DNA from 2 places in the Pollutimonas rozaliensis genome. Region 1 is predicted to be linked to the other one. Evidence: riboswitches for the same ligand, from Rfam matches in the RefSeq annotation. Region 1 holds a riboswitch; the other holds the start of a gene.
The links. A riboswitch is a leader RNA that binds a small molecule or an ion and turns the genes downstream of it on or off. The one in region 1 is predicted to bind glycine.
Positions count from the first base shown of each region.

Region 1 (15,980 bases):
GCGTGCCGCATTTCCCTTGAAGGACGCAACAGCCGCCTTGCATCTGGCGGACGGCTCCCTGCTTGAAAGCCGGCTGGATTGGACATCCGAAGTGGTGGACACGGTGGTGCAGGATCGCCTGCAAGGAACGTTGAAGACAGAACAACTGGATATCGGCCGCTTGGTGGGCACCGCCATTCCTCCCGCCGTGGTCAACATGGCCGCCAATTTCGATGTGCAGTTGCACGACCGCGATCAGGTCCGGTCGGTGGAAATCGCCATTGATTTTGCCGATGGAACAAGATGGAACAAGGAAGCGCTGTCGGGCCGCTTGAGCGCCCGTATCGTCAACGAGGCGAAGCCGGGCCCCGTAGCCGTCGAGAAACCGGAATCCGCAACCGGACCAGGCGCCCGGCCCGAAGCCCAGGCGGAAGCGGCCGCCGAGGCCGTCATGGACGAGCCGGTCTGGAAAGGCCTGCAACTGGCGGCGGTGGACATGGATTTGCGGCTGGGCCGGAATCGCCTGAGGGCGGACGGCTCGCTGGGGACGGCGGACAGCCGGCTGAAGCTGGACCTGGCGGCGCCCCAGTTGGCGGCATTCTGGCCCGACCTTCCGGGAGGCGCCCAGTTGCGGGGAGAAGTGTCAGGCGTCCTGGCCAGCCACAAGGCTGATTTGACCGTGCAGTACACGCCGGCCGGCAGCAAGGCGCAAGAGGTGGGCAGCGCGCCTGCCAAGGCGCATGCGGTGCTGGAGGGCGGCTGGGGGCCGGGGCCGTCGGAGCAAGACGCGCTGGAGGGCTGGCGCGGCATTGTGAAAACCCTGGACGCGGAGCATGCGGGCCTGGGCGTGAAGGCCGCCGCGCCGGCGCGTATCGCTTTTTTGCCTTCGGCGACCGCGCCGGCCTGGCAATGGCAGGTGGGCGATACCCGCATCGATTTCCTGTTGTCCTCCCGACGCGTGTTCACCCTGGATCACAAGGCATCGCGCGGCGGTGCCGGGCGCTGGGAGACGCAAGGCGCGATCGCCCGCCTGCCGGTTTCGCCGCGCCTGATTGCCGATTTGCGCAAGAAACTGGATCCGGCCTTTCGTGATGAAGAGCAGCGGGGCGGGGTCAAGATCAAGTCCGATCAAGGCAGCGACCTGACCGAGATCGTGCTGGCGCTGGACTGGAAGCTGGCTTTTTCCGGGGCGCTGGAGGGCCAGGCGCATATTGCGCGCGTATCGGGCGACCTTATGGTGCCGGCCGAGCCGGCCTTCCCGCTGGGCTTGCAGGAGTTGGCCGTGGACCTGGTCGCCAGGAAGGCCGGAAACGCCGTAAGCCGGCTCAGCGCCGAGGCCCGGATCGTGACGCGGGAAATGGGCCGGGTATCGGCCAGCGCGTCGACCCTGCTGCATGCCAGTCCGGGCGGCGGCTTGTTCCTCAATCCGAAAGACGTCAAGGCGGTCAAGGTCGATGCCGATATCGACGATCTGGGGTGGACCAGCCTGCTGTTGGGCGACGCCATGGAACTGGGCGGCGCGGTGCAGGCCAGGGTGCAGCTGCAAAGCAAGCCTGACGGTAGCTGGGATACGGGCGGCACCATTACGGGCAGCAAGATCCGGGTTGTACGCGTCGATGACGGCATACGCCTGCTCGATGGCACGCTTTCCGCCCGCTTGCAGGGCGACCGCCTGATTCTGGACAAACTGGCGTTTCCGGCTATCTTGCGGGTGACGCCCAAGGAATGGCGCACGGCGGAATGGGTCAGCACGAATCCCGACGCGAAAGGCGGCAGCCTGACGCTCAGCGGCGATTGGAATCTGTTCGAGTCGCGGGGACTGGTAAATATAGACCTGTATCGCTATCCGCTGCTGCAGCGCTCCGACCGCTACGCCATGGTCAGCGGCAAGCTGGCGCTGGACGCGGCCTTGCCGCGCATCGCGATCAAGGGGGCGGTGACCGCCGATGCAGGCTGGTTCGACCTTGACATGCTGGGCGGCATCCCCACGGTGGACGGCGATGTGGTCGTCCTGCGGCCCGGCGAGACGCAAAAGGAAGTCAGCGCCCCGACCGACGTGTCCATGGACCTTGAGCTGGACCTGGGGCCCCGCTTCTACCTGACCGGCTATGGCGTGAACTCCGGCCTGGTGGGCAAGCTGCATGTGATGATGGCGGACGGCAAGCTGACCGCCATGGGGGCGCTGCGCACGCGCGGCGGGGCCATCGAGGCCTATGGCCAGCGCCTGCAATTGCGCCGGGGCGCCATCACCTTCCAGGGCGATATCGCCAGCCCCGTGCTGGACATCGAGGCGCTGCGCACGGGACTTGCTGTCGAAGCGGGTGTGCGGGTGGCCGGCACGGCCAAGCGGCCGCGCATCGACCTGGTGTCGTATCCGGCGGTCAGCGAGATCGAGAAGCTTTCCTGGCTGCTGCTGGGCCATGGCCCCAACGACTCGGGCGGCGACGTGGCCCTGCTGTTTTCGGTGGGCACCTCGTTCCTGGGCAGCGGCGAGCCTTTCTACCGCAAGTTCGGGGTGGACGAGGTCAGCATACGGTCAGGCGATCTGGGCGCGGCGGGCAGCATCCTTCCGGCGGAAAGCGTGGTCAGCGGCCTGGACAGCGGGACCAGCGACATTGAACGCAAGTTCATCACGGTCAGCAAGAAGCTATCCAGCGGCATTACCCTGAGCATCCAGCAGGCGTTGTCGGACACGGGCACGGTGGGCAGGGCCAGCTACCGCCTGGCACGCGGCTTGACGGCCGAGGTGACAGCCGGCACGGTCAACGGGCTGGCGCTGGTTTACCGCTGGTTTTCCAGGGATTGAATTTGTTTTGCCCCATTCGCGCTTCTTGGGCGCACAGGGGATAAAATACGCGCCAACGTAATAAGGTTAGGGCTATGAGCATAAAAAACGACCGTTGGATCCGGCAGTCGGCCGGCACTGGAATGATAGAGCCGTTCGAGCCGGGCCAGGTCCGTTCGGTCAATGGCAATCGCATCGTCAGCTACGGCACCAGCAGCTACGGCTACGATGTGCGCTGCGCCAATGAATTCAAGATATTCACCAATATCAATTCGACCATCGTCGACCCCAAGGCTTTCGATGAAAAGTCCTTTGTCGACTTTACCGGCGACGTGTGCATCATTCCGCCGAACTCCTTCGCGCTGGCCCGCACGGTGGAGTATTTCCGCATTCCCCGCAGCGTTCTCACGGTCTGCCTGGGCAAGAGCACCTATGCCCGTTGCGGCATCATCGTCAACGTGACGCCGCTGGAGCCCGAATGGGAAGGCCACGTCACGCTGGAGTTTTCCAACACCACGCCCTTGCCGGCGAAGATCTATGCGGGCGAAGGCTGCGCGCAAATGCTGTTCTTCGAAAGCGACGAAGTCTGCGAGACATCCTATCGCGACCGCGGCGGTAAATATCAGGGACAGCAGGGCGTGACCCTGCCTCGTACCTAGCTGGAGCCATTGAATGAAATTTCGTTTCCCCATCGTCATCATCGATGAAGACTACCGCTCGGAGAATGCCTCGGGCTTTGGTATTCGCGCCCTGGCCTCGGCCATAGAGGCCGAAGGCGTCGAAGTGCTGGGCGTGACCAGCTACGGCGACCTGAGCTCGTTCGCACAGCAGCAAAGCCGCGCCAGCGCGTTTATTTTGTCGATCGACGATGAGGAATTCGACGTCGATTCGCCCGAGGACGTGGCCAACGCCATCAAGAACCTGCGCTCCTTCATCGGCGAGCTGCGTTTCCGCAACGAAGAAATCCCCATTTATCTTTACGGCGAAACGCGCACCTCGCAGCATATTCCCAACGACATATTGCGCGAGCTGCACGGCTTCATCCATATGTTCGAGGATACGCCGGAGTTCGTTGCGCGGCACATCATCCGCGAGGCGCGCGCCTACCTGGACGGCCTGGCGCCGCCGTTCTTCCGCGAGCTGGTCAAGTATGCGTCCGATGGCTCGTATTCCTGGCACTGCCCCGGGCATTCGGGCGGCGTGGCTTTCCTGAAAAGCCCGGTGGGCCAGATGTTCCACCAGTTCTTCGGTGAAAACATGCTGCGCGCCGACGTGTGCAACGCGGTCGACGAACTGGGCCAGTTGCTGGACCACACCGGCCCCGTCGCCGAATCGGAACTGAATGCCGCGCGCATCTTCCATGCCGATCACTGCTTCTTCGTGACCAATGGCACGTCCACCTCGAACAAGATCGTGTGGCATGCCAACGTGGCGTCGGACGACGTGGTGGTGGTCGACCGCAACTGCCATAAATCCATTCTGCACGCCATCACCATGACGGGCGCCATTCCGGTGTTCCTGCGTCCCACGCGCAACCACCTGGGCATCATCGGCCCCATTCCTCTGGAAGAATTCGAGCCGGACAACATACGCAAGAAGATCGAAGCCAACCCGTTCGCGCGCAATGCCAAGGACAAGCGTCCGCGCATTCTTACGCTTACGCAAAGCACCTACGACGGCGTCATCTACAACGTCGAGATGATCAAGGAAAAGCTGGGCTCCGAAATCGATACGCTGCATTTCGACGAAGCCTGGCTGCCGCATGCCGCCTTCCACGAATTCTATAAAGACATGCACGCCATCGGCGAGAACCGGCCGCGCAGCCAGGACGCCATGGTGTTTGCCACGCACTCCACGCACAAGCTGCTGGCCGGCCTGTCGCAGGCCTCGCAGATCACGGTGCAGGATTCGGAGACCCGCAAGCTGGACCGCAACGTCTTCAACGAAGCCTACCTGATGCACACGTCGACCTCGCCGCAGTACGCCATTATTGCGTCCTGCGATGTGGCGGCGGCCATGATGGAGCCCCCCGGGGGCACCGCGCTGGTCGAGGAAAGCATTGCAGAGGCGCTGGATTTCCGTCGCGCGATGCGCAAGGTGGAATCCGAGTTCGGCAAGAACGACTGGTGGTTCAAGGTATGGGGCCCCAACCGCCTGGTGTCCGACGGCATCGGCAACCGGGACGACTGGCTGCTTGAATCCGGCGACGAATGGCACGGCTTCGGCGACCTGGCCGAAGGCTTCAACATGCTGGACCCCATCAAGGCCACGGTGGTCACGCCGGGCCTGGATATCTCGGGCACCTTCGCCGAGACCGGCATTCCGGCCGCCCTGGTGTCCAAATACCTGGCCGAGCACGGTGTGGTCATCGAGAAGACCGGCCTGTATTCCTTCTTCATCCTGTTCACCATAGGCATTACCAAGGGCCGCTGGAATACGCTGTTGACCGCCTTGCAGCAGTTCAAGGACGACTACGACCGCAACCAGCCCATGTGGCGCATCTTGCCGGACTTCTGCAAAGAGCATCGCCGCTACGAGAAGATGGGCCTGCGCGACTTGTGCCAGCAGATCCACGAAGCCTATCGCAAGTACGACTTGGCGCGCCTGACGACCGAGGTCTACCTTAGCGACATGATTCCGGCCATGAAGCCCTCGGACGCTTACGCCAAGATGGCGCACCGGGAAGCCGAGCGCGTCAGCATCGACGACCTGGAAGGCCGCGTGACCGGTGTGCTGCTTACCCCTTATCCGCCCGGTATTCCGCTGCTGATTCCGGGCGAGCGCTTCAACAAGCGCATCGTCCATTATCTGCAGTTCGCCCGCGAGTTCAATGCCAAGTTCCCGGGCTTCGAAACCTATGTCCACGGCCTGGCCCAGGACATGGGGCCCGACGGCATGGACAGGTATTACGTCGACTGCATCAAAGAGAGTTGAGCTTGGCATTCGGCGGTTTTGATGTGGCGGTCATCGGCGCCGGCGCGGCCGGCATGATGGCCGCCGCCGTCGCGGGCCAGCGCGGGTTGCGCGTGGTGCTGATCGAACACGCGGCGCGTCTGGCCGAGAAGATCCGCATTTCGGGCGGGGGGCGCTGCAACTTCACCAATATCGGTACGGGGCCCGCCAATTTCCTGTCCCAGAATCCCGACTTCTGCCGATCGGCGTTGGCGGCCTACACGCCGCGCGATTTCATCGACCTGGTGGAAAAGCACGGCATCGCCTGGCACGAGAAGCATCGCGGCCAGTTGTTCTGCGACAACTCCAGCGAAGAGATCATCGCCATGCTCAAGCGCGAGTGCGATCTTGGGCGCGTAGCATGGCGCATGCCCTGCGCGGTCCAGGGCGTGGCGCGGCACGAGGATGGCTATCTTTTGCAAACCAGCCAGGGCGCCGTTGCGGCCCGCCAGCTTGTACTGGCCACAGGCGGGATGGCGATTCCGCAATTGGGCGCGACCGATTTCGCGCTGGGCATCGCCCGGCAGTTCGGCCTGAAAGTGGTCGAACCCCGGCCGGCGCTGGTGCCGCTGGTTTTCGATGCCCAGGCTTGGGAGCCGTTCGGATCGCTCAGCGGCGTCGCCCTGGAGGTGGAAATCCAGGCCCAGGCGGAAGATGGCCGGCCCGCCGGTACGCCGGCACGCCGCTCCGGCAAGGGCAAGCGCAATACCGTGTTTTTGGAAGACCTGCTGTTTACCCATCGCGGTCTGTCCGGTCCGGCGGTGTTGCAGGTGTCCAGCTACTGGAATCCCGGCGAACCCATCCGCGTCGACTTGGCGCCGGGCCAGAACCTGGAGCAAAGCCTGCTGGACGCTAAATCGGGCAACCGGCAGCAATTGGCCACTGTTCTGGCGGGCCTGTGGCCCAAGCGCCTGGCGGAACAATGGCTGGCCAACGCCGCTACGGCGGGCGGCATGGATATCGGCACGCAGCGCCTGGCCGATGTTCCCGACAAGACCTTGCGGGAGCTGGCCGCGAACATCCACCATTGGACGCTGGTCCCCAGCGGAACGGCCGGCTACAAGAAGGCCGAGGTGATGCGCGGCGGGGTCGATACCCGTGGAATCAATCAGAAAACCATGGAAGCCCGCAATGCGCCCGGCCTGTATTTCATTGGCGAGGCGCTGGATGTGACGGGCTGGCTGGGCGGCTATAACTTCCAGTGGGCCTGGGCGTCGGGCGCCGCTTGCGGGCGGGCATTGAGCGCCGCCTAGGCCGGCGTTTTATTTCATTTGGCGTTCTGCACGCTTTCGAGTTATTCTTTGCGACTGCTGTCACTTACACAGAGTGGGAGAGTGTCGATTTTTCGACCGCCGAAGGCGCAATTCGCCCAGAATCGCTCAGGCACCCCGTACCGCTCGTGGTTTGTTTGGCTGATCGCCAGGCAAGGCAGCATTCTGGAGAGACTCGTTCCGCCCCATGGGCAGGGCTTCGAGCGCCGAAGGTGAACGCCCGCCATTGTGGGTCAACTCTCAGGCAAAAGGACAGAAGGGCGGTGCCGGCCAGCACTTCGTTGGCTTACGTCGTTCGTTTCCCGTCTTCCGGAGTCCCCATGTCTTCAGTCTTAAAGCATACCCCGCTGCATTCCATCCACCTCGAGTCCGGTGCCAAAATGGTCGATTTCGGGGGCTGGGACATGCCCGTGTCCTATGGATCCCAGCTTGAAGAGCACCATGCGGTGCGCCAGGATGCCGGGATGTTCGACGTATCCCACATGTTGAATGTCGATGTGAACGGCAACGACGCCTTGGCCTACCTGCGGCGCCTGCTGGCCAATGACGCGGCCAAGCTGACGGTTCCGGGCAAGGCCTTGTATTCCTGCATGTTGAACGCCGAAGGCGGCGTCATCGATGACCTTATCGTTTATTTCTTCAGCGTCGATGCATGGCGGGTGGTGGTCAATGCCGGCACCGCCGACAAGGACGTGGCCTGGATGCAGCAAGTTGCAAGCTCCGAAAATTTCGATGTCAGCATTACGCCGCGCCGCGACCTGGCCATGGTGGCTGTGCAAGGACCCAACGCGCGTGAAAAGCTGTGGTCTGTGCGTCCCGACTGGAAGCCTGCAACGCAAGACCTTACCCCGTTTACCGGCGCTATGGTCGCCGACGACACGCTGGTGGCGCGCACGGGCTATACCGGCGAGGACGGCTTCGAGGTCGTCCTGCCCGCCGCGCAGGTGGAAGCATTCTGGCGCGACCTGGCCGGCAAAGGCGTGCGGCCCTGCGGCCTGGGGGCGCGCGACACGCTAAGGCTGGAAGCGGGCATGAACCTGTACGGCCAGGAAATGGACGAGCAGGTCAACCCGCTGGTGTCCGGCCTGGCCTGGACCGTGTCGCTTAAAGATGCCGACCGCCGTTTCATCGGGCGCGATGCGCTGGAATCGGCGGTGGTCGATCGCGGGCTGATAGGGGTCAAGCTGCTGGAACGCGGCGTGATGCGCGGCCACATGAAGGTCCGCGCGGAACAGGGCGAAGGCGAATTGACCAGCGGCTCCATGTCGCCGACCATGGGCGTATCCATCGGCATGGCGCGCGTTCCGCTCGGCGTTCAGCCGGGCGATGCCCTGCAGGTGGAAATTCGCGGCAAATGGTTGCCGGCCGAAGCTGTAAAAATGCCGTTCGTGCGCAACGGCAAAATCATTGCCTAATTCACTTCCTGAACAAGAACATCCATTTTTATCAATACGGGGTAAATCATGAATCTTCCTAGCGACCGCAAATACACGTCCTCGCACGAGTGGGTAAAAGCCGAAGGCGACCTGCTGCTGGTGGGCATTACCGACACCGCGCAAGATCAATTGGGCGACCTGGTCTTCGTGGGCGATGTCAATCCAGGCGCCAGCCTGAAGGCGGGCGAGACCGCCGGCGTGGTGGAATCGGTCAAGGCCGCTTCCGACATCTACGCGCCGGTGGACGGCGAAATCGTCGCCTTCAACGAAGATCTCAACGATCAGCCCAACCTGATCAACGAAGCCGCCTTCGATACCTGGATCTTCAAGATCAAGCCCGTCAATGCCGCGGATGCCGACGGCTTGCTGGACGGCGCCGGCTACGAAGCCCTTGTCAACGCCGGCTGATTTTTTAATGCCTTTGCTGCGAACCTGTTCTGTTTAGGTTGATTTATGTTGCGTGAACTAGACCCTCATTCCGATTTCATTCCCCGGCATATCGGCCCGGGCCAGGCCGACCAGGCCAAGATGCTGGCTGCTATCGGTGTTCCCGACCTGCACAGCCTTATCCAGGAAGTCGTGCCGCCCAGCATCTTGAAGCGCGGCGCCCTGAACCTGCCGGCTTCGCGCAGCGAGGCCGATGCGCTTGCCGAGCTGAAGGAAATCGCCGGACGGAATCAGGTGTTCCGCAACTATATCGGGCAAGGGTATTACGGCACCCATGTGCCCAATGTCATCCTGCGCAACATCCTTGAGAACCCGGCCTGGTACACGGCCTACACGCCGTACCAGCCGGAGATCTCGCAGGGCCGCCTGGAAGCGCTGCTGAATTACCAGACCATGGTGGCCGATCTTACCGGCCTGGACATCGCCAACGCCTCGCTGCTGGACGAAGGCACGGCGGCGGCTGAAGCCATGACCCTGGCGCGCCGCGGCTCGCGCTCCAAAAGCAAGGTCTTCTTCGCCTCGGTGCATTGCCATCCGCAGACGATAGAGCTGCTGCGCACCCGCGCCAGCGGGTTGGACATCGACGTGGTGGTGGGCGACGAGGCCCAAGGCCTGCCCGAATGCTTCGGCGTCTTGCTCCAGTATCCACACAGCCTGGGCGGCGTTGCCGATTACCGCGCCTTGACGGAATCCGCGCATGCGCAGGGCGCCGTGGTGGCGGTCGCCACCGACTTGCTGGCGCTGGCCCTGCTGGCCGCGCCGGGTGAATGGGGCGCCGATATCGCCATCGGTTCGGCGCAGCGCTTCGGCGTGCCGCTGGGCTTTGGCGGCCCGCATGCCGGCTTCATGGCCTGCAAGGATGCCTTCAAGCGCAATATGCCGGGCCGTCTGGTCGGCGTGTCCAAGGACAGCCAGGGCGCGCCCGCATTGCGCCTGGCCCTGCAAACGCGCGAGCAGCATATACGCCGCGAGAAAGCCACATCCAACATCTGCACCGCGCAAGTGCTGCTGGCCGTGATGGCCGGCATGTATGCCGTCTGGCACGGTCCGGCCGGCATCAAGCGCATCGCCCAACGCGTGGCCTACCTGACCGCCTTCCTGCGCGATGCGCTGGCCGAACTGGGCGTGGCGTCGGTCAACAAACAATTCTTCGATACCTTGCTGCTGGACACCGGCGCAGCCACGCAAGCCATCGTGAAGGCCGCGCAGGCGGCCTCCATCAACCTGCGCCAAGTCGACGGCAAGCAGTTGGCCGTGTCGCTGGACGAAACCGTGACGGTCGACGATGTGCACGCCTTGCTGCAGGCCTTCGCTGCGGGCCTGGGCAAATCGTGGGACGCATCGGCCAAGCGCACATTGCCCGCGCAGCACGGCGTTCCATCCGCCTTGCTGCGCCAGTCCGCCATCCTGACCCATCCGGTGTTCTCGCGCATCCAGTCCGAAACCGACATGCTGCGCTATCTGCGCGCCCTGGCCGACAAGGACCTGGCATTGGATCGCACCATGATCCCGCTGGGCTCCTGCACCATGAAGCTCAATGCCACGGCCGAGATGATCCCCGTCACCTGGCCCGAGTTCGGCGCCATGCATCCATTTGCGCCCGCCTCGCAAAGCCAGGGCTACAAAGAGCTTATCGATCGCCTGTCGGCCGCCTTGTGCGAGATCACCGGCTACGATTCCATCAGCCTGCAACCTAATTCCGGCGCGCAGGGCGAATTCGCCGGCCTGCTGGCCATTCGCGGCTACCATCAGGCCAACGGCCAGCATCAGCGCAATGTGTGCCTGATACCGGCCTCGGCGCACGGCACGAATCCCGCTTCGGCCCAGTTGGCCGGCATGGACGTGGTCGTGGTGGCATCGGACGATAACGGCAACGTCGACGTGGCCGACCTGAAAGCCAAGATAGCCAGCGTGGGCGACCGCCTTGCCGCCCTGATGATCACCTATCCGTCCACGCACGGCGTGTTCGAGACCGCGGTCACCGAGATCTGCGCGCTGGTGCACGATGCCGGCGGCCAGGTCTACCTGGACGGCGCCAACATGAACGCCATGGTGGGCCTGGCCCAGCCCGGCAAGTTCGGCTCCGACGTTTCGCACTTGAACCTGCACAAGACCTTCTGCATTCCGCACGGCGGCGGCGGCCCGGGCGTGGGTCCGGTGGCCGTTCGCTCGCACCTGGCGCCATACCTGCCGGGCATCGTCGACGAAGGCGGCAAGCTGCCCGAAGGCACGGCGGTGGGTCCCGTTTCGGCGGCGCCATACGGCTCGGCCAGCATCCTGCCCATACCGTATCTGTATATCACCATGATGGGCTCGGAAGGTTTGCTGCAGGCCACCGAGGTGGCCATACTGAACGCCAACTACATTGCCGCGCGCCTGCGCGACCATTACCCTGTGCTGTACGCCGGCAAGAACGGCCATGTGGCGCATGAGTGCATATTGGACATCCGGCCCATCAAGGACGCATGCGGTATTTCGAACGAGGACGTTGCCAAGCGCCTGGTGGATTACGGTTTCCATGCGCCGACGATGAGTTTCCCGGTGGCGGGCACGCTGATGGTGGAGCCCACGGAATCGGAAGGGCTGGCTGAGCTGGATCGCTTCATCGATGCGATGATCGCCATCCGCGCGGAGATCGCGGAGGTGGAGCGCGGCGAGAAGGATGCGCTGGATAATGTGTTGCGGAACGCACCGCATACGACGCAGATGCTGTTGTCTTCGGAATGGCACCACGACTACACGCGCGAGTCGGCGGCTTATCCGGTCGCCAGCCTGCGGGATGGAAAGTATTGGCCGCCGGTTTCGCGGGTGGACAATGCCTACGGGGACAGGAATCTGGTGTGTTCCTGCCCGCCTATGTCGGCGTATGAGGATGATGCGGCGGCTGTTGCTTCTGAGGCTTCGGTTTAGGCTTTTGTGCTCTGCTGTTGCATTGAAGGCTGTGGCGACGGTTGTTGCTACAGCCTTAGTTTTTTGTAGACGTGCTTTTTGACGTGAATGCCCTTACTGCCTGGGACAGTTTTTTTTGCCTCAGCATTCGGTTCTTGAGACGCTGGCGGGCGGGAGGGGTGGGGCTCCGGCACGTCTAGCGGCCCGGCCAAGGCCGGGCTTCCCGCGCCTTCCTGGTCCGTGTGAGCGTCGATCGAACTCCCTACGGCTGTTCCAGTGGCCATACCTCAACGACGCCGTGCGCTACAGCACAAGGGGTTCGTGACACGATGTCTATGGCTTCGGCCAAATCGGCAGCCTCGATGACGGCAAAGCCGGCCACTGGCAAGGGCGAGTTCATGAATGGCCCGTTCATCGTTTCAACGTGAACAGCATCAGGATTGCGCACCTGGACCGGACTGCCTGCGATGCCCATCAGTATTCCGTCTTTTTGCAACTTTGCATCGTGCGCATGGGCCGCGTCGCGGATGGCGGCTGCGGTACGGTCGTAACCCTCTTGCTCTCCATATCCGATCGTTATGAACTTTGGCATGGATGGTCTCCTTAAGAATCCGGGGCGGGAAGAATGGTCAGCAAACCGTTTGCCATGGTTGGAAATAGAGGGTAGCTGCTTCCGACCCATTCCTGTCGTTTGCCCTTGTCACATCAAGCTGGTCGCATCCAGGGTGCATCGGAGGCTTGTGACCCCGGTTTCTTCGGCAAATTTTCGGCCAAGAGACCATTCTGTGGTCCACGACACGCCGGGTCGAGGCCTGCCTAAAGCGGACCGAACCGAGACGCCGACGGCAACTGGCGCCGACAGCTCCTTCTCGCCGAAAATCATCCGCTTTCAGTCGCAAGCGCTTCATTCAATCAGTCGAAGTATGTTCGAGGCATACCGGTGTTGAGTAGTCGCCATCCTTGGCGGTACTCAAAGAAGTCCGCGCCATTCACGTCAAGACCACCTATTAAATAGTCCACGCTGTAAAGGACGGTGGCAATGCTCGTTGTGATTCTGCGGAACGGGGAAAGTGTGTCCTTGGTAGAAAGGTCGATGATGCCTAAATTTTCAACTTTACCCGGTGCAACGACTCCGATATGACTTGATGAGTCGAAAGTTACGACCGGACAATTGTTCGGACTCACGGCTGTATCGGTTGCGGCAGGCAAGGCATTGTCTTCCGTGGCATGAAAAATCACTTGCGAAAAAACTCCAGCCATTTGCATCGCGTACCCTGCGTACGTAATTAACCCGCTTCCAGTAAAGCGAAGGGAGCCTATCCGCACAGCAATAGCTCTCCAAATTCGTACTAAGTTAGCGTATGCATCAAGTGCTTCCTCCACAGTTGGCATTGTTGGCGCCGCCGAAGTTGAACCGATTTTTGCGTGAAAAAGATTGCACCGCATCGCCGTGTAGTGACGTTCCATGACGTAATCCACTATGTTCACGCCGCCAGGGGTCTCGTGGGATAGGTTTAGAGTGCTGGTGATTTGGTTTAGCGCCCGGCGGAGCCAAATACCTTCTTTTTCTCTCTGACCTTTTGGCACCTCCGTCGAAAGCAATACCTCCAGCCCGAGCCACAAGTTACGATAAGCTTCATGTGGGCTTCGGCTCGTCTGGGATAGACGATAAAACCGAAGTGCAGAAATCCACTTTGCAGGGGGAGCAGGGGGCTGTGGAACTATCTGACCCTCGCTGTCGGTTTGGGTGATCGTTACTTGGATCGACATCGGATTGTCGGCCGTAGCCATCCGTTCAATCACAGACTTACCGTCCCGCTCAAACAAAAGAATGTGAGAGCGTCCGGGCGCCCCGATCTCTATGGCTGACGCGTTCTCGAATGAAAGAATGTCAAGAAAACGTTCCGCTTGTTCGTATCCGTCGCGGAGCGTGTCTTCCCTGCCTAGCGACTGCTTTTTTCGCGCTACTAAGAATCCGCTTCCTCGCCGTAGCTCGAATTCCCAATCGTCGAGTTGTTCAACCATGCTAACCGTGCTTTCTGTTGTCAGATGGAGAGCGAGAGCCGATTTGTACCTATTCTCGGAACCCAACCCATCTAGGGAAATACCGTCAATTGAAGCCATCGTTTAGTTTCTCTTATGAGCGGTGGAGATGCATCCGGCGATGTCTGGCCTAAGTCCTTAAGGCCCGAAACATGTGAAGCAAAGTGTAACTCGAACCTGGATCCAACTTGTCCTCGTGCATGTTGAATGCGAGCCGAAACCGGCTACTGCCCTGCTCGAATTTCCGAAAGAAAACGTGATGTCATCCGATACGCAAATACGCCTTCTAGTGGCATCATCGATTTCATCCGACGCAGGGCAGGGGGTCTAGCAAAGATTATCCGCGTGCTTGTACCGGTGAATGTCGTGTTATGGCCCGCGAGCTGCTTTGCATCGCCGGCTGAAATCGACCCTAATCAGTCATTCTGCTTTGCTAAAAGCAGACGTTAACGGTTAATTCACAGATATGGCCCGAGTGTCGGTAGACACTCTCTAGGAGATTACTCTATGGGATAGATGCTTCCTTTGAACATATGCACAATTCTCGATTCATCCCTGGGCAGCAGGTCAACCTCTTCCGAGGCAAATGGCGTAGGAAGATTGGCACCTACGGTGATCCTGCTATCGATGTACCAGTCCGCACGGTGCTTATTCCCGAGAGCCTTTTCGATGAGAAAGCAGTTTGCCATTGCCCAGCTTGAGGTTTTCAACACTATCGCACGTGGTTGAAGGGCAATTTGCCCGTTGAAAATGGCTGACGCGAGCGTGTCTTGGGGAAATGCCCTTCCCTGCACGGATATGCCATAAACTGGCATACCACACGCGTTCTGCAGTGAAGTCCTGAAGCCGTCTAACTCGGCAAAGAAATTACGCTTCGACCAGTTCGGTTCGGTCATATAGGAAAGAAGTAGAACTGAATCGTTCCAAACGTATCCGTGACTGTGCAGTTCGAGGCCGTGATTGATCTTTCCGACGGCATGACTATGCAAGTTCATCATGACCGACGAAGCCTTGCCGGACGCGGCAAGGTTCTTGATACCGGCGAGATCAAAGGCCGTGAGTACACACCGCGACCAATCTTGAGAGTTCATGTTTTTGTGATGGCTGGTTGGGTTGATCAAGGATGTAGTCAAAAACCAATTCAACTCGCAGCTGAATGCAGTAGGTCGGCATTTTCCGAGGCGACGGCAATTGTCAATGATCTACGGGCACTTGTCGGCTGTCAGTTCTTGGTTGAAGCTGTCGGTGGCGTTGATCTTATGGTGACAACTCAATGAAAGAATTTGGTTTTTTTGCTACACATGAAATGCATGGACCAGATTGCCTAAGAGGGCGGGGTGAAGATAGGTGGTTTTATTCGCCGGGATGGTCATCGGAGAGTCTATTGGCGTCAGCTTGATGCCTAAATTCATTCGCCAGCTCGTGAGCCCTTCTACAAGCTCTCTCCATTTGTGCGGCGGCTCTATTTTGTAAGGCATCACAAGGAAGAACCAATAACAATTAATCGCGATCATGCGAACCAAAAAGCGGTGAGACAGCGGGCCGTCATAAAGAATCTCGGCGCATCGAAGGTGACTTGGTTTCAGAAGATTCTCTGTTCCTTCGTTTAGGTTGACCACACGCGAGGCCGTGACAATTTGAAGGCGAAGGTGTAATGGCGGGCAATAGCCGCCATGGAGAATAAAATTAATGAAACCTTTGTGCGCCTTGATAGCCTTATCAGAGGCATCTAATCGAGCGGAGTTGTAGGATATTTTCAATAGCGCCCTAAGCAGCAACTGATAGTCATACGAGATAGTCGCCACTTCTCCAGGAACCAGAATGCGCTGGAAGTGCTCGTCGTAGAGAGTTGAAAGGTACGAGTCGAGCTTGCTGAGAAGTACGTTGTTGCAATGCTCGCAAACGTCTTTAATCGTGGGATCCCCTTTATAGAGTTTAGACTCCCTTTTTGAATATGTAAGCAGGCTCTCATACTTCTCGATCAAGCAATCGGGCCAAATGTGCTCTCTCGTGAGAGGAGCTCTATTTCCACAGTAAGAGCAAAGTTTCATGGCCAGCAATTCCATCGGTTGTTCCGCAGCACTTTGGAGTGCACATCAATTGAAACACATTGTTTCTAGTGGCCAACGAATTCGTATCGGCGCGGTTCGGGCAATTTCCGAGAATGGAACGGAACAG
Region 1 is NZ_JAZHOB010000001.1:636,690-652,669, reverse strand. It holds gene V0R37_RS03050 (translocation/assembly module TamB domain-containing protein) at 1-2,785, shown strand, start outside; gene dcd (dCTP deaminase) at 2,860-3,423, shown strand; gene V0R37_RS03040 (Orn/Lys/Arg family decarboxylase) at 3,437-5,698, shown strand; gene V0R37_RS03035 (BaiN/RdsA family NAD(P)/FAD-dependent oxidoreductase) at 5,680-6,969, shown strand; glycine riboswitch at 7,034-7,122, shown strand; glycine riboswitch at 7,143-7,253, shown strand; gene gcvT (glycine cleavage system aminomethyltransferase GcvT) at 7,308-8,402, shown strand; gene gcvH (glycine cleavage system protein GcvH) at 8,451-8,831, shown strand; gene gcvP (aminomethyl-transferring glycine dehydrogenase) at 8,877-11,780, shown strand; gene V0R37_RS03015 (YciI family protein) at 12,022-12,351, opposite strand; gene V0R37_RS03010 (hypothetical protein) at 12,672-13,784, opposite strand; gene V0R37_RS03005 (hypothetical protein) at 14,303-14,923, opposite strand; gene V0R37_RS03000 (hypothetical protein) at 15,098-15,868, opposite strand.

Region 2 (15,980 bases), on a different contig from region 1:
GCCCATTTTGTCCTGGCGGTCGAACCAGGCCTGGCTGCGTAGTTTCTTGCGATTGGTCGTCATGTGCTTAATTCTTATGGAATGGAGTACGGGTGTTTTATGCGCTGGCGGTATTGGTTTGGAGGCTGCCCGACATGCGGACGCACAGATCGAAGGCTTGCTGCAATCCTTCGATATTGGCGATGCCCTTGCCGGCGATGTCGAAGGCGCTGCCGCTGGCCGAGGTCACCACCGGCACGGGCAGGCCGCCATGCAGGGTCACGCCATGGTCGAAGCCGATCAGCTTCATGGCGATCTGGCCCTGGTCGTGGTACATGGACACGATGGCATCGAAGTCGCCGCGGCGCGCGGCAATGAAGATGGTGTCCGGCGAATAGGGGCCGCGCGCGTCCATGCCCATGGATTGCGCCTTCTTCACGGCCGGCTCGATGATTTCGATTTCCTCCATGCCGATGGAGCCGCCGTCGCCGGCATGCGGATTCAGGCCCGAGACGGCGATGCGCGGCTTTGCGATTCCGGACTGGCGCAGTGCCGCGTCGATGATCTTTACCGCGTCGCAAATGCCTTCCTGAGTGATCAGGTCGGCCACTTCCCGTATGGGCACGTGGGAAGTCACCCGGGATGTCCACAAGTGCCCGGTTATGTTGAATTCGCAGACGAAGCCCGGCACCTGCAGGCTTTTCTGGATGTGGCGCAGCTCGTCTTCTTCGGTCAGGCCGCCCAGGCGCAGCGAGTGCTTGTTCAGCGGCGCGAAAATGATGCCGTCGCATAAGCCGCGCTTGACCGCTTCCAGGGCGGTTTCCAGCGCCTGGAAAGAAGCGCGGCCCGCTTCCAGCGTGCATTCGCCCAAAGGAGGCGATTTGCCATCCAGCCAGTTTTCCTCCAGCACGGTCACGCGGCCCGGCTCGTAGCGTATGTCGTCCAGGCTCTTGATGGCCAGGGTGGGCAGTTCGATTCCCGTCAGACGTTGCGCGTCGGCCAGCACGACAGGGTCGGCGATCAACAGCAGGTTGGCGGCGTTGCGGTTTTGCTCGCGCCCCAGCAGTTTGACAGCCATTTCGGGGCCGACACCGGCGGGGTCGCCCAGCAGGACTGCAAGGCGGGGACGCTTCGTATTCATAGTGATTCCTTTGGATTGATAACAATAGGCAAGGCCGCGGACGACCTTGCCGGGGGGCTTAGTCGGCCTTGATGCCGGATGCCTTCAGCAATTTGCCGTAGCGTTCGTATTCGCTTTTGTTCATGGCGGCGAACTCTTCGGCCGTCATGAGGTCGATTTCGCCGCCCAAGCCCTTGATGCGGGCTTCGACGTCGGGCAGCCTCAGGCTGGCATTCAATTCCTTGTTGAGACGGGCAATGATGTCGGACGAGGTCCCGCCGGTGGTCAGCAAGCCGTACCAGGTGGTGACGTCGGCGCCGGTGATGCCTTGCTCGGCCAGGGTCGGAACGTCGGGCAGGGCGGAGGCGCGCTTGGGCGAGGTGACCGCCAGCGGGCGCAGCTTGCCCGCCTTGATCTGGGCCATCGCCGACGAGGTGGAGTCGAACATCATGTCGGTTTGGCCGGCGATAAGGTCGACGTGTGCTTGCGAACTGCCCTTGTAGGGGACGTGTATGGATTTCGTGCCGGTGGCCAGGCTGAAGGCTTCGGCGCCCACATGCTGCGTGCTGCCGACGCCCGACGAGGCATACTTGAAGGTGCCCGGCTTGGCCTTCATGTCGGCCAGCAGGTCTTTCACATTGGTGTACTTGGAGGAGCTGGGCACGACCAGTACATTGGGCATGATGGCGACCAGGCCCACGGGTGCCAGATTGGTCAGTGGATCGTAGGTCAGCTTGAGCATATGTGGCGCGATGGCCTGCCCGGTGTTGGTGGCGACCAGCAGGGTCAGTCCGTTGGGTTCGGCGCGCGCGGTCATGGCGGCCGCGATGGTGTTGGAGGCGCCGGGGCGGTTTTCCACCACAACGGTTTGCTTCAGGCCGGTGGTGAACTTATCGGCCAGCGTGCGAGCCAGGATATCGGTGCCGCCGCCTGGGGATGCACCGACCATGATGTGCACCGGTTGGCTGGGATAGGTCTGGGCGGCCCCGGCGCCCGGAAAGGCGAAGCAAGCCAGTGCCAGCGCACAGGGCAGGGCGCGGCGTAAAAAGAAAGGGTATTTCATGGATTGTCTCCTGTATTTATCGGTTTTGTCAGTTCCGCCGCCACAGCGGAACCCGGGTACAGCTTAAGGGGTATGTTCATTCCATTCCAATAGAATATAGTCAGCTATCCATATACTTTTGTGTATGATTCAAGAATGACCGATTCCGCCGCCTACCCCTCTTTGCTGTTGCGCCTGCGCACACGCCAATTGGCCTTGCTAAGCCTCCTGGACGCCGAGCGCAATCTGGGCCGCGCGGCGGCCGCGCTGCATATCAGCCAGCCGGCGGCCAGCAAATTGCTGCAGCAGGCCGAAGATACGTTCGGCGTGGCCTTGTTCGAGCGGCATGCGCGCGGCATGACGCCGACCCCGCATGGCGAAATACTTATCCGTTATGCGCGCCGCATGCTGACCGACTTCGGCTTCGTGCGCGAGGAAATGGTGGCGTTAAGCTCGGGCTTGCGCGGCACCTTGCGTGTCGGCAGCGTGCCGGGGGCGGTGCCTGAATTGCTGGCCCCCACGCTTAGCGCCTACAAGCAGCTTCATCCGCGTGTGGCGGTTTCCGTCATTGTCGACACCAGCAATGTCATGATCCGGCAATTGGCGCGGGGCGAGGTCGACCTGGTGCTGGGCCGCCAGACGGACGTGCAGGGCGAGGGCGACTATGTCAGTGTGCCGCTGCTGGAAGAAGCCCTGGTGGTGGTGGCGCGGGCGCAGCATCCGCTGGCCCAGCGGGCCAGCGTGACGCTTGCCGACCTGGTCGGCATGCCATGGATACTTCAACCCCCCGGCTCGCCCCAGCGCAGCCGCTTCGATGCCATCCTGCACGAGAAAGGGGTGCGGACCCGCCTGAACATTACTGAATCGGCTTCAACCCTGGTCACTACGGCGATGCTGGAGATTTCCGACATGGTGGCCATTATGCCGGCTTCACTGGCCGAGCATTATGGGCGGCAGGGTGTTTTGCGCGTGCTGCCCGTCGACCTGTCGGTGCGCCTGCCCCCCATCTATCTGATCACCCGGCATGATCACAGCCTTTCGCCGGCAGCCGCCCGTTTCGTGGCGCAGCTGCGCAGCGATGCCGGATCGCCCGCCTAAGCCTTAACCGGCGTTCACATACGCCGTTTTCACGATGGTATAGAACTCCTTGGCGTAGCTGCCTTGTTCGCGCGGGCCGTGGCTTGAGCCTTTGCGGCCGCCGAAGGGAACATGGTAGTCGACGCCCGCCGTGGGCACGTTGACCATGACCATGCCGGCCTGGGCGTGGCGCTTGAAGTGCTGTACGGATTTAAGCGAGGTGGAGCAGATGCCCGCCGCCAGGCCGAACTCCGTATCGTTGGCCAGCTTCAGCGCCTCGTCGTAATCCTTGACCTTGATGACTGTGGCGAAAGGGCCGAAGATTTCTTCGCGGTTGATGCGCATGCCGTTATGGGTGTTGACGGCCAGGGCGGGTTGCAGGAAATGGCCCTTGGTGCCTTGTTCCACCAGTTCGCCGCCATGCACGGTGGCGCCTTCCGATCGGGCGATGTCGATGTAGTCCAGATCCTGCTTCAACTGCTTGTCGTCCACCACGGGGCCGATGTGCGTTTCGGCGTCCAGCGGATTGCCCACGCGCAATTGCTTCATGCGCGCCAGCATGGCTTCGACGAAGCGATCGTGTATGCCTTCGGTCACGATCAGGCGGGACGAAGCGGTGCAGCGCTGGCCGGTAGAAAAGAAAGCGCCGTTGATGCAGGCTTCGACGGCGGTCGGCAGGTCGGCGTCGTCCAGCACCACCATCGGGTTCTTGCCGCCCATTTCCAATTGCACTTTTTTCCCTGTTGCCATGCATTTCTGGGCGATGGAGCGGCCGGTGCCGACGGAGCCGGTAAAGCTGATGGCGTCCACATCCGGCGAATTGACCAGTGCTTCGCCGACCACCGATCCGCGGCCCATGACCAGGTTCAGCACGCCGGCGGGCAGGCCCGCGTCGGCCAGAATCTTGACCAGTTCCCAGGTGCAGGCGGGAACCAGGTCGGCGGGCTTGATGACGACGCAGTTGCCGAAGGCCAGGGCGGGAGCTATCTTCCAGGCGGGAATGGCAATGGGAAAATTCCACGGGGTGATCAGGCCGACGACGCCGACGGGCTCGCGCGTGATTTCGACCGTCAGGCCGGGCCGCACCGAGGGCACCAGTTCGCCTGTCTGGCGCAAGGCTTCGCCGGCGAAGAATTTGAATATCTGGCCCGCGCGTCCGGCTTCGCCTATGGCTTCGGCCAGCGTCTTGCCTTCTTCGCGCGCCAGCAGCTTGCCCAGCTCTTCCTTGCGGGCCAGGATTGCGCTGCCGGCCCGATCCAGGATGTCGAAGCGCTGCTGCGGTGTCGACAAGCCCCAAGCGGGAGCTGCCTTGCGCGCGGCGGTGATGGCGGCCTGGGTGTCCTGTTCGCTGGCCTGGGCGAATTCGCCGATGACGTCGGACAAGTCCGCGGGATTGATGTTGCGCGTGGTCTTGCCGCTATCGACCCATTGTCCGTTGATGTAGTTGGCGTAAGTTGACATATCGATTCCTGAAAAGTGATTCGGGTTAAGCGTTCAGAGAACGGTGGCGCGGCATGTCAGCGCTTTTCGTTCCCGGCGTTTTTTACATGGACTGCTCCAGCATCCGCACGTAGTCTTCTTCCGATGCTTCGCGCGGGTTGGTCTTGTGGCTGTGGTCGGCCAGTGCGCCCTGGACGATTCTTGGAAACAGATCGCGCGTGACGCCCAGCTGCTGCAGCCCGCTCGGCAGGCCCAGGTGCTGCGTCATCGCGGCAAGTTCGGTGCCGATGCTTCGCGGATCCGGCAGCGCCATGGCCTGCGCGATGCGCTCGAGCTTTCTTTCCTTCCGCATCGAATCGGACGGACTGTTGAATTCGATGACGGCCGGCAGGAAGATGGCATTCAGCGTGCCGTGATGCAGCTTGGGGTTGATGCCGCCCAGCGAATGGCTAAGGCTGTGGACGCAGCCCAGTCCTTTCTGGAATGCCATGGCGCCCTGCATGGAGGCGCTCATCATATTCAAGCGGGCGTCGCGGTCTCCGGGGTTTTGAGTGGCGAGTTCTATATGCGTCCAGCCCCGCATCAGGCCGTCCAGGGCGATGCCGTCGGCCGGCGGGTTGAAGGCGGGCGACATAAAGGTTTCCAGGCAATGCGCGATGGCGTCCATGCCGGTTGCCGCCGTCAATATAGGCGGCAGGCCCATTGTCAGGTCGGGATCGCAGATGGCCGACTTCGGAATCAGGTGCGGAGAAATGATGCCGACCTTGCGTCCATCGTCCAGGATCAGGATCGCGCCCCGGCCCACTTCGCTGCCTGTGCCGGCCGTGGTCGGGATGGCGATGATGGGCGCCGTGGCCGAACTGACCCGCGCGGCTCCGCCTTCGATGAGGGCAAAGCTCTTCAGCGAGCCCGTGTGGGTGGCGCAGACGGCCGTGCCTTTGGCCAGGTCGATGGACGAACCGCCGCCTATCGCAATGATGCCGTCATGCCGTCCGTCGCGGTACATGTCGGCGGCGGCGCGCACGGCCTGTTCGTTGGGATTGGGCGGCGTCTGGTCGAATATTCCGACTTTGGAGCGGTCGGCCAGCTTGTCCACCACCCGGTCGCACAGGCCGGCGGCCCGCACGCCGGTGTCGGTCACGATCAAAGGATGGCGTATGCCAAGACGGTCGCATTCCTGCTGCAGCAGGTCTATGGCGCCGAACCCGAACTGGACCGGGGTTATGTAGTTTATAAGGCTCATCTGTCTCTTCCTTCCCTGAAGTTGCCGCCCTGCGGCGCCTATTCCGGTTTTGATGGGGAAAAGCGCGGCGGCGATCCTTGGGACTTTAAGAAATAATGCCTACCCTGCATAATGACAGCTTCTGATATGGCCATAACGATTCCTTATACCCATGCTGCCGCCGCTGAACTCGATCATTTCCAGGCTGCGCCTGAAGCATTTCCGCTTGCTGGTGGCATTGGACGATTGCGGCTCTTTGGTCAAGGCCGCCGAGCAGGTCGCGCTTAGCCAGCCGGGCGCCACGAAGGCGCTGCAGGAAATCGAGTCGGCATTGGGCGCCGAGCTTTTCAGCCGCACGAACCGGGGGCTGGAACCCACGGACCTGGGCTACTGCGTCATACGCTATGCGCGCCTGATCACCACCGACATGATCCACCTGCGCGAGGAGATGGTCGGCATTCTGCAAGGCTATGGGGGCCGGCTATCCATAGGCGTGATCATGGGCGCCGTGCCTTTGCTGACCGATATGCTGTCGCCTTGGCTGGAGCAAAGGCCGGGCCTGTCGGTTCAGATCGTGGAGGACACCAGCGCCAGGCTGCTGCGCCTCCTGGACGATGGCAGGCTGGATGTCGCCATATGCCGGACCAGCATCAGCGAACACCCCGATCTTTACGAAGCGGTGAACATACGGGAAGAGCAGTTGGCCATCGTAGCCAATATCAATCACCCATTGGCTGAGGCCAGGAATTTGCAGTTGTCGGACCTGGCCGCATGCCGCTGGGTGGTCTATTCCGCCAACATGCCCATGCGGCTGCTGCTGGAGCGCGAGTTCCACGAAGCGGGCTTGCTGTTTCCACTGAATCTGTTTGAAACGACGTCGGCCTTTACCACGCTGTCCATGCTGCAGCGCAACCCTTCTATGGTGGCGCTGCTGTCGGTCGACGTGGCCCAGTTTTGCACGCGTTTCGGCATGACCCGGATCTTGCCGCTGCGCTTGCAGTCGCGCAGCGAACCGTACTATTTGATCACCCGCCGCGACCGGACCTTGTCCCCGAACGCGGCATTGTTCGTGCGCGAGGTGCTGGCCGATACCGCAAGCCCGCATGGCGATGGTATGATCCCGATCGTCGATTCAAGAAGCGTGTAGAAGAGACCGGCCGCATACGCCGGCGCCGACGGAGCAACCGCCCCGGAAACTCTCAGGCAAACAGGACTGCAGGCTTACAGACAATCTGGAGAGCGGCCTTCAATGGCCCACCGAAGGGGAACCATGCGCGGCCGGCCTACGCCTGCGGCGCCGGGTGAAACTCTCAGGTACCAAGACAGATGGGGCGTCGCCGTCATAAGGCGGCGGCCAACCGCTATCTTGGAGCTCCTATGCCTCACATTGCCATCATTGGCGCCGGCATCACCGGCGTCACCTCTGCCTATGCCCTTCGCAAGCTGGGTCATGACGTTACCGTTATCGATCGCCAGCGCTATTGCGCCATGGAAACCTCGTACGCCAACGGCGGCCAGTTGTCCGCCAGCAATGCCGAGGTCTGGAACAACACCGCAACGCTGGTCAAGGGCATGCGCTGGATGCTTACGCGCGATGCTCCCTTGCTGGTGAACCCATCGCCCAATTGGCATAAATACTCATGGATGGCGCAGTTCGTGCGCAACGTTGCCAACTACCGCAAGAACACGGTGGCGACCACGCGCCTGGCCATCGAAGCCCGGCGGCACTTGTACCAAATGGCCCAGGACGAAGGCATCGAATTCGACCTGGAGAAGCGCGGCATCCTGCACGTGTATCACGACCGTAAAAGCTTCGAGGCGGGAAGGCGGGTCAATGCGCTGTTGAAGCAGGGCGGTCTGGAGCGCCACGAAGTCACTGCCGACGAGGCGCGTGGCATCGAGCCCGCCTTGCGGAGCGATTGCTATGGCGGCTTCTACACGCCGTCCGACGCCACGGGCGACATCCATAAATTCACGCGGGGCCTGGCGGAGGCCTGCCAGCGCATGGGTGTGGCGTTCCAAATGGAAACCGAGGTACAGGCCATACAATCGGCCGGCTCGGCGCATCGGCTTTCGCTCAAGGGGGCCGGCGAACAGCGCTGCCTGGAGGCGGACGCCGTTGTGGTCTGCGCCGGCTCGGCCAGCCGGCGCTTTGGCGCGATGCTGGGCGACAGGGTCAACGTATATCCGGTCAAGGGCTATTCCATTACGGTCAATCTGGACGACGAGGCCAGTGCCGGCGCTGCGCCGTGGGTCAGCCTGCTGGACGAGGAGGCCAAGATCGTAACCAGCCGCCTGGGCCGCGATCGTTTCCGCGTTGCCGGCACGGCCGAATTCAACGGCTTCAACCAGGATATCCGCGCCGACCGCATCCAGCCGCTGACCGCCTGGGTAAGGCGCAATTTCCCCGGCGTGGATACGTCGCGCGTGGTGCCGTGGACGGGCCTGCGGCCCATGATGCCCGACATGATGCCCCGCGTTCGCGCTGGGAAGCGGCCGGGTGTGTTCTACAACACCGGGCATGGCCACCTGGGCTGGACGCTATCGGCCGCGACGGCGCGGATGCTGGCGGCAAAGGTGGAGCAGGCGTTGGCGTAGCGGCCGGCGGGAAGCTTTTTTACGACGCAAATTCTTGCCTGTCGTTACCGCATTGAAAAACTCCTGACGTTATTGTGATTCTTGCATGTCCGCTTGCCGGGCATGCGGTTTGCTGGCGTTGCCTTAAGGTATTCGGCTACCTTGCCGGCGTTTGCCTTCGGATTCAATAATCGTTTTATCCAGGAAATTATTGCGGTCTATACAGGGTTATAAGTGACGAACAAGCACCCCAAAATTGCAGTGGTCATTCCCAGCTACAAGGTGCGCAATCACATCCTGGGCGTCGTGACGGGATTGGGCCCGGCAATCTGCAAAATCTATGTCGTGGATGACGCTTGCCCGGAAAACAGCGGCGAGTTCGTGGAAAGCAGCTGTAACGACGAGCGATTGACTGTTATCAGGCTGCGGAAAAATCAAGGGGTGGGCGGCGCGGTCATGGCCGGCTATCGCGCGGCGATCGCGGACGGCATGGACATTATCGTAAAGGTCGATGGCGATGGACAAATGGATCCCGCCCTTATTCCCGATTTTGTCGCGCCCATATTGGCCGGGGAAGCCGACTATGTCAAAGGCAACCGCTTCTTCTACCTGGATCAGGTCCGTGCCATGCCCCGCGTGCGCCTGTTCGGCAATTCCGTCCTTTCGTTCATGACGAAGTTATCGTCGGGGTACTGGGACATACTGGATCCGACGAATGGTTATACGGCCATACATTCGGCCGTCGCGCGCCACCTGCCGTTCGACAAGATCAGCCGCCGCTATTTCTTTGAAACCGATATGCTGTTTCGCTTGAATACCCTACGGGCCGTGGTGGTGGATGTTCCCATGGAGGCCCGGTACGGCGACGAAGTCAGCAATCTGAGGATCCACAAGGTCATCGGCGAATTCCTGTACAAGCATTTCAGGAACTTCTTCAAAAGAATCTTCTACAACTATTATTTGCGCGATATGTCGCTGGCATCGATCGAGCTTCCCATTGGGTTGGCGCTATTTGCATTCGGGGTCGGGTTCGGGGGATATCAATGGCTGCTGTCGATAACCAGGGGGCTTTCCTCGTCGGCGGGTACGGTAATGCTGTCAGCCTTGCCGGTCATCATCGGCCTGCAATTCATCCTGGCCTTCCTGGGGCACGATATAAGCTCAGTGCCGAAACGTCCGTTCCATCGCCTAAAGCGCAGGCTCAATGCAAGCAAAAATGAAATGGAGCTTAAATATGGTAAATGAGGACAAGGCCTGGATCGAATACCGGGAACGGTTTGCGCAGGTGTATGACGAGTCCAACTACGCCAGCCCTCTGCAGTCATTCGTGATGCGCGCCAGCCATAAGCTTACCGAAAAGCCTTTCGGGCCGCGGGATCACTTCCAGCGTGTGATCGAAATCGGCGCCGGAACGGGCGAACACCTGCCTTTCGTCCGCCATGGCTTCGATGAATACGTCTTGACGGACCTGGATGCGAAAACATTGGAAGTGGCCGAAAGGAAGCTGGGCGGCCTTCATATGGGCAAGCTGCGCTTCGAGACGCAGGCGGCGGGGGGGCTGGGCTATCCGGACAATTCATTCGACAGATTGGTGGCCACGCACGTTCTGGAACATATCTACCAGCCGCATCTTGTCTTGAAGGAATGGACCAGGGTGCTGAAGCCGGGCGGTGTGCTTTCCATACTGATTCCCACCGATCCAGGCATGGCCTGGCGCCTGGGCAGGCATGTCGGACCGCGCAAGAACGCACTGGCCCAGGGCATCGCCTATGACTATGTCATGGCGCGCGAACACGTTAATTCCTGCAATAACCTGATCGCCATCCTGCGGCATTATTTTCAACCCTTGAAAGAGGCTTGGTGGCCGTTTCCCTTGGCCTCGATCGACCTGAACCTGTTCTTCGCCTTTCATGCGAAGGTGGCCAAACAGGACAGCGCGGAATGATCACCTACCTGGCTGCCTTGCTTTGCGTGCTGGGCCTGGCCGTGGGTCAGGTTTTGTTCAAGGTCAGCGCTACGGCATTGGCTGAAGCCGGCACCTTTCTTGCCCCCAGAGTCGCCGGCGCCTTGCTGGCCGCCATGGTCCTGTACGGCATCACGTCCGTGGGCTGGGTGTGGGTACTGCAACGAATAGAACTGGGACGAGTGTATCCATTGATGGCCCTGGCATTCGTGCTGGTGCCGGTGGCCAGCCATTTCGTTTTCGGCGAACGCTTCCAGGCCCAGTATTTCATAGGCGTGGCGCTGATCATGGCGGGGATCATTCTGGCGGTAAGGGCATGACGATGACGGCGTTCGCGCGGGCGGCGGCTCTGTTGCTGTTGGTGTTTGGCATTCTGGTGGGAGCCGGGCTTACGGGTTCCTCGCTGGGACTGGGCCTGGAACAGCAATCCGGCCTGGTCAGTGCGGACTCAAAACGCTTGCTGGGCCAGGAAAGGCCGATACGATCCGACGAGTGGGTGGTGTTCACGCCAATGGCCATCGCTCAGTACAACCACGAGCCGCGCTTTCCCATCGTCAACACGAACCTGGGCCCCGATGGGCAGAACATGCTGGTGGCGGGTATGGCGGGCGTGCCGGTCAAGCATATATCGCAACTGGCCAAGCCCTCCACCTGGGGATTCTATGTGTTCGACCTGCGCCGGGCTCTGGCATGGTATTGGTGGCTGCCGGTATTCGGCTCCCTGTTCGCGGTATGGGGGGTAATGGGGATATTGGCGCCGGGACGGTGGGCGGTGGGATTGGGAACGGCGGCGACCTTCGTCACCTCGGCATATGTGGCGGCCTGGTCCAATTGGCCGGCCTACACCGTGATGTTTCCCGCCATGGGGTTCTGCATGTTCATGCAGATATTCCGCAGCGTGTCATGGCCTCGGTTGCTGATGCTGGGCTTTGGGCTTGGGCTGGCGCTGGCCGGCTTCGTGTTTGTTCTGTACCCGCCGTGGCAGGTGTCGGTGGGCTATCTGTTTCTTTTCCTGACGGCGGGCGTGGTCCTGCGCGACCGGCTATGGCAATGCGTTACCGCGCCCCGGGTGCTGGCGCTTGCGCTGGCCGGGGTGGTCGCCGCCTATATGTGCTGGGCGTGGTGGAGCGATGCCCGGCTCGCCATCGAGGCCATGCAGGCCACGGTGTATCCGGGTCAGCGCACGGCCGCCCCGGGCGGAGGCCTGTCGGTGTGGGAAACCTTTCGCGGTTTCGTGAACAACCATTCGCTGTATTACGAATTCGCCACATTGACCAATCAAAGCGAAGCTTCGTCGTTCGTCCTGCTGTTTCCGGTGGTGATCGCCGCTGTCCTGCTGGGCCTTTACCGCAAGCGCCTGCCGGCGTGGCCCGAAGCGGCCTTGATGCTGTTCTGCCTGTTTGTGTTGTGGTTCCAGTACGTGGGTATCGGACCCACCTTGGCAAAATGGACGCTGTGGGGCAGTGTGCCGCCCAAGCGCACCGATGCGGCGATAGGCTTGGCTTCCATTTTGCTTTGCGGGGCAACGGTGGCGTCGGCCAGGACAGCGGAAGGCTTGCGCAATCGGGAGATCATCGCCATCAGCGCCCTCGGCGCGGTGGCGGCGATGCTGGTGGCGGTGAAGGCTCCCGAGGGCGCGATAGGGCGAGTCCCGTTTTCGATGTCCCTGCTGATCTTGCCGTTCATTTTCTTTCTGTCGTGTTGGCTGCTGCGCAAGGATGCGAGGTCTTTTGTGTTGGGCGGTCTTCTCCTGACCAGCTCGATGTCGCTGCCTTTCAATCCCCTGGTACGGGCCCCGTCGGAGGTCGCCCCGGCCGGCGACCTTTTGCGGGCCGCACGAGAAAACAAGCAGCGGGTACTGGTCGTGGGAACGCAGATCGAAGCCATGGAGCTTTTCGCGGCGGGTGTGCCGGTTGCCAGCGGTGTGTTCTATTATCCGCAGCGTTCAATATGGAAGGCGCTGGATCCCTACGGAAAAAGCGAACCGCTGACGAACCGCTACCAGCATATGCTGTACAGCAGCGATCCGACCGGCAAGGTGGCCGACTACAGGATAGAAGCTCCTAGCCCGGATGTCGTAAAGGTGTTCATCAATCCGGAGCGCTTCGATTTCGCCTCGGTGGGGGCGCAGATCGTGCTGGCCCCCACCGGGCTGGACCTGTCCGGCAATCCCTATGTCGAGTTGGCAAGCAAGGATCCCGTGCGCAGCTTCTACCGGGTTATTCCCAAACCCGTGGCGGCCAGGCCAGGCTGAAATCTTCGCTGCATATCGTCAGGTTGGGGTTGTAGGCCGGGTCGCTAAGCAGGCTTTCGCCCCAGCGCTGCTTCATGTAGTTCACTTCCTTGGTGAAGCGGGCCTGCTTTTCCGGGGTGTCCTCGTAGCCTCGGCTGGCCGATTCGTGATGATACATTTCGGCGTAGGGCGTCCATACGTTGCGGTACCCGGCTTTGGCGACCCGCAGGCAGAAATCCACATCGTTGAATGCGATGGGCAGATTGGCATCGTCCAGTCCGCCGACTTCCTCGTAAACGGATTTCTTGATCACCAGGCAGGCCGCCGTAACGGCGGACAAGGTCTGTATGAGCGAGGCGCGCCCGAAGTAGCCTGGGTGGTTCCTGGGAAAGTGCTTGTGCGAATGGCCCGCCACACCGCCCAATCCGATGATGATGCCGCTATGCTGGACGGTGTCGTCGGGATACCAAAGCCGTGCCCCCACCGCGCCCACGCCGGGCTGGTTCGCCAGGCTGATCATTTCTTCCAGCCAGTCGGGGCTGATGATTTCGATATCGTTGTTCATCAGGCACAGGTATTCGCCTTGCGCCTTCCTGGCCGCGGAATTGTTCAGCGCCGAGAAATTGAAAGGGCGTTCATCGCGGATCATGCGAATTCGCGAACTGTCTTGCAGGCCGGAAAAATAATCCAGCGTCGCCGGATCGTCCGAGTTGTTGTCGACAATCAATATTTCGTAGTTCTTGTAGCTTGTCCGTTCCACGATGCTGTCTATGCACTGCTTGATCAGCGCAAGGCCGTTGCGCGTGGGGATGATAAGGCTTACCAGCGGCAATGGCTCAGGCAGGGCATAGCGCACGCGATACATCCCCATGTCCAGCAGTTGGGCCTGCGCGTCGATTCCGCATCGGCGGAAATGATCGTCGATGGCGCGTTTGCCGGCCTGCAGGGCGTAGTTCTTGGCCTGCCCTGAAAGAGCGGTACTGCCTGGAACCGCTCTCCAATGGTACAGAACACGCGGTATGTGCACGATCTGGTAGTCGGCCAGCGTCTCGATGCAGCGCAAGGCCAGGTCATAGTCCTGCGAGCCCTCGTAGCCTTCGCGAAAGCCCAGCAGTTTCTTGACGAGCTCGGTCCGGTAGCAGCCCAGGTGATTGATCATGTTGTGCGACAGGAAAAGGTCGGGATTCCAGTCGGGCTTGAAATAGGGCGTCGTGCGATTGCCCGCGGCATCGATCTTGTCTTCGTCCGAGTAGATCAGTCCCGCGCCGGGGTTGTCCACGATGGCTTGGGCGACATGGAACAGGGCGTGTTCGGAAAGCAGGTCATCGTTGTCCAGCAAGGCGATGAATTCGCCGGTGGCCAGCTCCAGCGCCGAATTCGAGGCTTTCGATATGTGGCCGTTCTGCTTTCGATAGCAGACTTTGATACGTGTATCTTCGGCGGCATGCCGTGCAAGCAGCTGTCTGACGGAATCGTCCCTGGATGCATCGTCGGCGATGCATAGCTCCCACTCCGGATACAGCTGCGCGCGAACTGATGCTATGGCCTGGTCCAATAAATCCAGCGGAGGATCGTACACCGGCATCAGGATGCTGATCAGAGGTTTGCGCGGCATGCCCTTGATGCGTTTCCGGATATCGAATCGCAGGGCGTCGTCGATGCCGCCATAGCGGCGCAGCCACTCGGCATAATCATTGGGATCGGCGGGCGGCTGATCTCCGGAAGAACTGTGGGCGGCGCGGCGGGTCAGGCGCTTTAGCCTGTGGCGCATTCCCGGCAGGCCTTCACGGCGCGCGATGGCGCGCGCTTTATGGAAAGCCATGCGCCAGCCGCCGGCGCCTTGCACCGAGGCCGCCAGTACGCCCAGCAGCCGGGCGCCGCGCCTTGCCTGGTCGCTGGGCCATCGCAGCGGCGCGGTCAGCTTCCAACTGGTGGAGGCACGCAAGGCCTTGATCTCGCCCAGCAGCATATTGTTCAGGATGTTCCGCTCATTCAGCGCATGTTGATAATCCAGGGCCGATTTTTCCAGATTCCTGATGTGCGTTTCCTTGTCCAGTATCGTCTGGTTCAACTGCGCCGATTCGGTCAAGGAGTGTTCCCGGGACGATTTGAATTGCGCAATGAACGCCTCCAGATTGCCGATATGTACCGCCATATCGTGCATTGCGCTATCCCGATCCGGGCGCCGGGCGGGCCGGATCGCCAGCGGCTGATCGGGGTTCCATTCCAGGAATCGTTCTATCGGCAGGCCGGTGACGTGCTGTTGAATCTCCGCTTCCTGCTTGATGAATTCAGAGAGGTCCTCTTCCGTCAGGGGATAGCCGGCTTGTTCCAGGGCCGACTGTATAAATTCGCGACGCGATCCTGGATAAGGTTCGCCGGGAATGCCCAGTTCCTTTACAGAGGCCAGCATCAGCAGCAGGGACCGGAACAGCAGGCGGCCCAGCGGAACCGCGCCCTCCAGCGTCCATTCCTCATCGATGGCTGCTGGAGCCCCATTGGCTTGAATGACTATGTTCTGCGGAACAAGGTCGAAGGCCCTGCCCGGCAGCGCGGTATGCGGATCGCGCCATCCGGCCGATGGCGCGGCATCGCCCAGCACGCTGCGCAGCGCCTGGACGTGGCGTTCGATGAAGCGCGCCACGTTGTCGATCGACCAGCCGTCCTGGGTAATGGCCTTGACGAACTCCCACGATAGAGTGTGTCCCTTTATATAGGCCGCTGTGGAAGGATGGCTGAACCGGATGGGTGGATTCCCGTCGGCTGTCGCCCACGCCGCTCCCGACGACGGCGCTTGTATCGGCTCATAGCGTAACGTGACCTGGCTTTGCCCCGGCGTTTGGATAAACAGTGTTTGCTTGCAGTATTGCGGCGCGCGGCCAGTGCTGTAGTGATAGGCTAAAGTTTCATCGCCGTCGGCTTGCGGCGCCTTGGCTCCCGCCCGGATCAGAAAGGAGTTCGCCAGTTCCAGGCCGAGTCCGTTCTTGAAGACTTCCGGCCAGGCCAGCACCAGCGAGAAATTGGTATGGGCGGGAAGTTGCGGATCGGAATTCACGCTTTGCCAAGCCAGTGCGTCGGCATCGAAAACGGTGCTGTCCAGACCCGCCTGGGTAATGATGGACGCGGGCAGCTTGTAGTCGGGAAATGGGGCCAGGAATTGGGGGGCGGGAAATCCCGCCGCCTTGATCAGCGTATCCAGTTCCCGACGGCCAAAGGTTTGCGGCTGGTCGGCGCGGTAGCGGCCCTCGATTCCATACATGGCAAGGCCCAGATGGTCTTCGGGCGCGCCGGCGAAGTATTTCAGGCCCATCTGGTTTTCTATCGCAA
Region 2 is NZ_JAZHOB010000009.1:172,849-188,828, reverse strand. It holds gene V0R37_RS17670 (IlvD/Edd family dehydratase) at 1-63, opposite strand, end outside; gene V0R37_RS17665 (4-hydroxythreonine-4-phosphate dehydrogenase PdxA) at 98-1,120, opposite strand; gene V0R37_RS17660 (Bug family tripartite tricarboxylate transporter substrate binding protein) at 1,179-2,162, opposite strand; gene V0R37_RS17655 (LysR substrate-binding domain-containing protein) at 2,298-3,239, shown strand; gene V0R37_RS17650 (aldehyde dehydrogenase family protein) at 3,243-4,679, opposite strand; gene V0R37_RS17645 (iron-containing alcohol dehydrogenase) at 4,762-5,901, opposite strand; gene V0R37_RS17640 (LysR family transcriptional regulator) at 6,053-7,027, shown strand; glycine riboswitch at 7,015-7,106, shown strand; gene V0R37_RS17635 (D-amino acid dehydrogenase) at 7,258-8,478, shown strand; gene V0R37_RS17630 (glycosyltransferase family 2 protein) at 8,692-9,702, shown strand; gene V0R37_RS17625 (class I SAM-dependent methyltransferase) at 9,692-10,402, shown strand; gene V0R37_RS17620 (DMT family transporter) at 10,399-10,740, shown strand; gene V0R37_RS17615 (DUF7657 domain-containing protein) at 10,737-12,674, shown strand; gene V0R37_RS17610 (glycosyltransferase) at 12,640-15,980, opposite strand, start outside.
Region 2: another riboswitch for glycine. It lies ahead of V0R37_RS17635 (D-amino acid dehydrogenase); the one in region 1 lies ahead of gcvT (glycine cleavage system aminomethyltransferase GcvT).